Regions from separate parts of the Glaciimonas sp. Gout2 genome, predicted to be linked through region 2. Evidence: predicted binding sites of a transcription regulator. Region 2 holds the regulator's gene; the other holds the start of a gene.

Region 1 (3,609 bases), on a different contig from region 2:
CAGCACATTAAGTTTGCAGCGTCGCAACCTTATTTAAAACGCAATCTTAAAAGCACATAAGGAGTCAGGAGAAAGCTATAACCTCACTTAACACTCATCACGCTTATTTTGCACTCATCAAGAACAAAATAAAAATCGGACGAGGAGCCATGCGCCACCCGACCGATTCACTTTTCTTTGATTACTCTACTTTTGCGGCTAACGCTGCAGCTTCTTTGGCTGCTGCTTTTTCAGCGGCTTTTGCTGCTTTCTCAGCGGCTTTGTCGGTTTCTGTCGACACTGCGCCCTCTAGTAATGGTACGCCTAGTGATGCACGTACTTTGTTTTCGATTTCACGTGCCAGTTCTGGGCGCTCTTTCAGGTAGTTACGGGCGTTGTCTTTACCTTGACCAATACGCTCGCCGTTATAACTGTACCAGGCACCTGATTTTTCAACGATTTTGGCATCCGATCCAAGATCCAGAATTTCGCCTTCACGCGAAGTACCTGTACCGTACAGAATGTCGAAATGCGCTTCCTTAAACGGTGGTGCGATTTTGTTCTTCACAACTTTTACGCGTGTTTCGTTACCGATCACTTCGTCGCCTGATTTAATTGAGCCAGTACGACGAATATCCAGGCGGACCGAAGCGTAAAACTTCAGTGCGTTACCGCCGGTTGTTGTTTCCGGATTACCAAACATGACACCAATCTTCATCCGAATCTGGTTAATAAAAATCACCAGTGTATTCGTGCGATTAATGCTGCCAGTCAATTTACGCAATGCTTGTGACATCAGACGCGCTTGCAAGCCCGGCAAGGAATCGCCCATGTCGCCTTCGATTTCGGCGCGTGGCGTCAATGCGGCAACGGAATCGATAACAATCAGATCTACACCGCCGGAACGGACCAGCGCATCGGTAATTTCAAGCGCCTGTTCACCAGTATCCGGTTGTGAAATCAGCAGGTCTGCCAGATTGATCCCAAGCTTTTGAGCGTAACCGACGTCAAGCGCATGTTCTGCATCAATAAACGCACAGGTGCCGCCCAGCTTTTGCATTTCAGCAATGGTTTGCAGGGTCAGCGTGGTTTTACCGGATGATTCAGGGCCATAGATTTCGACCACACGACCGCGCGGCAATCCGCCAACGCCTAGCGCAATATCAAGACCTAATGAACCAGTGGAAACGACCTGGACCTCTTCGACCACGGCACCATCTTCCATGCGCATGATCGAACCCTTGCCGAATTGCTTTTCGATTTGTGCCAATGCTGCGGCAAGTGCCTTGCTTTTATCAGGATTTGCTGCGGATTTTTTATCGTCCATGGATTTTCTTTCGGCAAAAGGGGTGTAAGACTGTATTAATAAACAGTACTGTATAAAAAAACAGTGCGAATTGCAAGCGTTGTAAACTTAAAGTTAGATAATGTTGCAAACCAGCTGCAACCACTTTCTTTACCCGCATTGTAAACCCGTGTGGAATTTTGGTTGAAATCTTGATGCAAGAGGATACAAACTAACCGTCCTAGCAACGGGCTTGCCAACCCTGCCGACGCAGACAGTACGCCAGTACCGGGGCTAGCAGCGGCAAGGAAAGCAAAACGCGGCCAGGAGAGCAAAACGCCGCTTGGGCGATTTGCGTAAGCCCTCTGGATTTATCGGTGAATCACTACCAATAGAGCTCTCGCCTCGGTTTTTCCTGTGTTACGTATCACATGATTTTTGTCGGCGGGGTAGCGTGCAGTGCCACCAATTTTCAGCTTTTTCTTCACGCCATCCACGACGACCTCGACACCACCATTCAACAACGTTAAATGCTCCATCGTGCCAGGATCGTGCGGTGTGGAAACTAATGCCCCTTCCGGTGCCAACGTCAATTCGTACCATTCATATTTGCCGGCCAATTCCATCGGCCCGAGAATGCGCAGGACGTAACCAGCGTGAAGACCAGGCAAAGTAGGCGTTTCGTGCGGTTCCATGATGTGAATAGCTTCCCGTTCCGACGTTTCGGTAGCGAGCAATTCTTCTATACCAATACCTAAAGCGTTGGCCAATCGCCATGTCACCGCTATGGTCGGATTCGCTTTTTCACGTTCAATTTGCGACAGCATGGATTTAGACACGCCGGCCGCACGCGACAAATCGTCAAGCGTCAGACCGCGCTTAAGCCGTAGCCGTTGAAGCGTCGCGCCGACTTCGGGTGGTGTGTTGTGAGCAATAGGTGAATGCATAAATTTACTTGCTATGTTTAATGGCAGTCGTTAATATCCACTATATTGAATATTTGTTCGATATAGTGGATTCATATCTTTATATTGAACTTCATAGTAACAGATGCAACAGTCGATAATAGATCAAATAGATCCCAATACCCCACTAGGTGTTAAGCGTAGGCCGACGCCGTTTGCTAAAGCGTTCCGCTACCGGATTTTACAGCCACATTTATGGTTACAAAATTGACAAAAGACATAAGACTCAAAACGATAAATGGGGCCGTCATTTGGCCTTGGGCAACCGCTCACAATACGAAAATGCACACGATCGCCGTACAAGTTTTAAGATAGATAGTGAACATTAAAACCGTGGGTATTAAAACCGTCTGCATAAAAAACGACAAGGAATTGAAATGACGCCGACATCCTCAAAAGCAAGCTTCTTCGCCAGTCTCGACACCAACCTGAACGCTCTGCGCGAGCAAGGACTTTATAAGCCGGAACGCGTTATCAATTCGCGTCAGGGCGCCGAAGTTGTCTGTGACGACGGCCGCACTCTAATCAATCTTTGTGCGAACAATTATCTCGGCCTCTCCGGCGAAGAAAAATTGGTTCAGGCGTCGATTGATGCCACCAAGCAATATGGTTACGGTTTATCCTCGGTACGCTTTATTTGCGGCACGCAAACCGTGCACAAGCAATTGGAGCAAGCCTTGTCTAGATTCCTCGGGATGGAAGACACGATCTTGTACGCGGCGGCATTTGATGCCAACGGCGGCTTGTTCGAGCCATTATTTGACGAGCAAGACGCGATCATCTCCGACACACTGAATCACGCATCAATCATTGATGGCATTCGTCTGTGCAAGGCCGCGCGTTTTCGGTACACCCATAACGACATGACCGATCTCGAAATTCAGTTGCAGGCGGCTGGCGACAAGCGTCATAAGGTCATTGTCACTGACGGTGTATTTTCGATGGATGGCACGATTGCACAGCTCGACAAAATCTGCGATCTGGCTGACAAATACGGCGCACTGGTGATGATCGATGAATGCCACGCGTCGGGCTTCATGGGTTCGACCGGACGCGGTACGCACGAGCATCATCATGTGATGGGTCGGATAGATATCATCACCGGAACGCTCGGTAAAGCACTCGGCGGTGCAATGGGTGGTTTTACCGCTGCACGGCGTGAAGTGATTGAAACATTGCGGCAAAAATCTCGCCCCTATTTGTTTTCCAACACGTTGGCACCATCCATAGCAGGGACCTCGTTGACGGTATTAAATATGCTTTCAAACTCGACCGAGTTACGTGATCGTTTGCAGGCAAACACGGAGCATTTCCGGCGCGAAATCACTCAGTTGGGCTTCACCATCAAACCGGGTACGCATCCGATTGTGCCGGTGATGC
Region 2 (3,609 bases):
CAATTTAGCAGCTGCAGTTTTTTCCAACTCTGCGCGTTTAACTTCAAATTCAGCAATTGCTGAAGTTGTAGCACGGCGAGCAAGACGTTGTGGAATTAGAAAGTTACGTGCATAACCATCTTTTACACGAACGACTTCACCAAGATTGCCGACATTAACGACTTTTTCTAACAGAATAATTTGCATGTTTTTCTCCTATTTCAAGTCGTCAATTAAACGTTGTGCAGATCGGTGTAAGGCAACAACGCAAGGAAACGCGCGCGTTTGATCGCGGTGTCAACTTGACGTTGGTAAATTGCCTTAGTACCTGTCAGGCGTGCTGGCATAATTTTGCCATTTTCCTGAACAAAATCTTTCAACGTATCGACGTCTTTGTAATCAACGCTAGCAACGTGTGCTGCTGTGAAACGACAAAACTTTTTACGCTTGAACAGCGGGTTTTGTTGTTGACGCTTGTTTTTCAGTTTGCTTTTATCGAACTTTTTACCGAATGCCATTTGAGGCTCCTGTATAAATAATTAGGCCGCAGTTTCAGCTGCAGCAAATTCAGTGATGTGAAATACCAGACTTTTACCGTTGCGACTCTTGCGTGCCAAAAATCCTGTGAACCAGTACTGACCACCCAATACCGTCTGATTGAATCGCCCCGATATCTCGCCTATGGCAAGAGCGGCAATTTCGAACTCAACCTGACGTTGGATACCCGCTTCATGTGGTGACGAACGACTCAGCAATATTGCTGAAACGATCGGGATACCCGCTGGCGTATAACGCAATACTTCGCGCTCTGCGATTTCGGCAACCAATTGAAGCGCGTTGTTGAGTTGATTCACTCCGGTCTATTTGGAAAATGGTGACGCAATGAATGCAAGTTAATCGGCAAAATTAGGCGGCTGCCGGGGCTGATGCTGGCGCAGCTGGTGCTTCAGTACGATGGCTTTTAGCAGCATCTTCCTTTTGCACAGCCTTCATCATTGGCGATGGGCCAGTTTCAGCTTTTTTCAGCTTGACCGTCAGGTGACGCAAAACAGCATCATTGAACTTAAAGCCAGTTTCGATTTCGGTCAGTGTTTCGCTGTCGCATTCGATGTTCAAGCAAACATAGTGTGCTTTTGCCAATTTTTGGATCAGGTAAGCCAATTGACGGCGACCCCAATCTTCAACGCGATGAACGATACCGCCACGTGTAGTGACAATACCCTTATAGCGTTCGATCATTGCAGGCACTTGCTCGCTTTGATCCGGATGGACGATAAACACGATTTCATAATGACGCATGTAAGCTCCTTTTTGGACTGTTGAAAATAGCCCACCCCGGCGTCAAGACGAGTGTGGGAAGAGGAAAGTCGATAACTATACAGTGAAATCCTTCAAAACTCAATGCTCAATACACATGATCGTCATACAGACAAATAGATTGTCAAATTTACTTGCATTCAACTGAATACTGTACAAAAATACAGACTGTTTATATACACAGTTCGCCGGTGGCATAAATCGCAGCATGAACGCCATATTCTCGCACCAGCCCTTATTCGACAACCGCTATCAATATGATCAAATTAACTGCACGCCAACAACAAATACTTGATCTCATCAGGGATGCTATTGAGAACACGGGTTTCCCTCCGACTCGCGCTGAAATCGCATCCGAGTTAGGATTTCGCTCAGCCAATGCAGCTGAAGAGCATTTGCAGGCGCTTGCACGCAAAGGCGCCATCGAAATTTCGCCGGGGACGTCTCGCGGAATACGGCTTCTTGCAAAAGGCCCTAGCCCGACTAGTAAGCGCAATAATGATGACATCGGGCAGCAATTTACCTTACCCCATCCTGCATTAATGCAACTCAATCTTCCATTGGTGGGACGCGTGGCTGCCGGATCACCAATCCTGGCACAGGAACACGTTCAGGCACGATACAACATTGATCCTACCTTTTTTAGCGATAAACCGGATTACTTGCTGAAGGTACGCGGCATGTCTATGCGTGATGCCGGTATTCTTGATGGGGATCTACTAGCTGTCAAAAAAACGGAATCAGCGAGAAACGGTCAAATAGTCGTAGCACGACTGGGCGATGACGTCACCGTCAAGCGATACAAAAAAACTGGCTCTTCGATACAACTACTACCAGAAAATCCAGAATTTGAACCGATCATTGTCAGCGAAGATCAAGATGACTTTGCGTTAGAAGGCTTAGTGGTGGGATTAATGCGGAACTGGGGCTAATCCTTAAAAATGCAATTATCGGCTCGATCAGAGCTGATAATTGCAAGCGTATCAAGGCGCACTTTTTAATGAAGACGTAAGCTAATTAACCTAAATAGCGCATTTGAAAGCCCCTCTCAGGATGAAAAGCGGCATCTCTTAGCGTTAATCAAAACTACTCAAAAATTCCTTAATTACTTTTGAAGCAATAATTTTTAACACCCGGAAAAAATTTCTCCATCAATCAAGACGCCGCCGCTTAGTCAAAATCTGATTAGCGATACCGCGCAAAATATTCACCTCTTCAGTTTCCAACCCTGCGCGTGCAAACAAACGCTTCAGGCGTGGCATCAATTTTTTCGGATGTGCCGGATCGAGAAAATCGATTTCAATCAGTGCTTTTTCCAAATGGGCAAACATACCTTCAATCTCAATCAGATTAGCGGTATCGCCGTGAAATCCGATCTCGTCACTTGACTCACTCTCGCCAGGCGGTTGTTCAGCGCTAGCCGCGACCCGAAACTCATAAGCTAATACTTGCACCGCTTGCGATAAATTTAAGGAGGAATAATCGGGATTCGCCGGAATGTTAATTAATACATTACATTTCTCGACGATTTCATTCGGCAAACCATAGCGCTCGCTTCCAAATAATATTGCCCCAGTCAGGGTTTTATCTGTCGCTAGTTGCGCCGCCACCGCTCTTGGTGCCATCACAGGTGGAGAAAACTCGCGGAGGCGCGCACTTAGCGCAGCTGCATAATTGCACCCGATCAAGGCCTGTTCGACAGTCTCGACGATTCTGGCTGACGATAGAATATCTTGCGCACCGCTTGCTAATGCAATTGCCTCATCACGCTGTAAAACGTCCGGATAGCGGGGATTCACCAGGACCAGCTCGGAAAATCCCATTGTTTTAATAGCACGTGCAGCTGCGCCAACATTGCCGGGACTACTGGTATCAACCAGTACAAAGCGTAGGCGATTGAAAAGAGACGTGTTGGTTTTTGTCAGGTTCATTTAAAATAGCGTCATTCGCAGGTTAATTTTCAGGAAACGCTGATGTTTAGTGTCTTGGAGTATTAGCCGGGAGCCTGTCGGTCTGACCGGATCAAAGTGAAAAATGCACTGAACGAGGACAGATTTTGCCAGATTCGCAGCACCGATAGCCAGCTATTGGTCGAGAAACTGATGAAACATGACCTGACCAGATCATTTTTCAGCCGATTCCGCATAGCCCGTCAGGCCCTTGTTACCGTCAAGACGGCCTGCATCGCTCATTATTAATAATATAGGTTGGTTCTGTTCCCATTAGGCACAGTGCCGCCATTTTAACGGAACCGAATCCAGATATGCATCCTATGCTCAATACGGCCATCAAGGCCGCCCGTCGTGGTGCCGC

Evidence for each region. The regulator LexA, encoded in region 2, represses DNA repair genes until DNA is damaged. The targets are predictions, from matches to a motif close to ACTGTATNNNNATACAGT.
Region 1: a site for LexA is predicted at 1,354-1,371, ahead of recA (recombinase RecA). Genes of this name have one in related genera too.

What each region holds. Positions count from the first base shown of each region.
Region 1 covers NZ_JASJXA010000010.1:55,167-58,775, reverse strand. The annotation lists gene recA (recombinase RecA) at 182-1,306, opposite strand; gene QN379_RS09390 (XRE family transcriptional regulator) at 1,636-2,211, opposite strand; gene kbl (glycine C-acetyltransferase) at 2,607-3,609, shown strand, end outside.
Region 2 covers NZ_JASJXA010000081.1:90-3,698, forward strand. The annotation lists partial or broken gene rplI (50S ribosomal protein L9) at 1-186, opposite strand, end outside; gene rpsR (30S ribosomal protein S18) at 213-497, opposite strand; gene priB (primosomal replication protein N) at 519-833, opposite strand; gene rpsF (30S ribosomal protein S6) at 886-1,278, opposite strand; gene lexA (transcriptional repressor LexA) at 1,554-2,228, shown strand; gene QN379_RS22715 (RNA methyltransferase) at 2,448-3,227, opposite strand; gene QN379_RS22720 (inositol monophosphatase family protein) at 3,560-3,609, shown strand, end outside.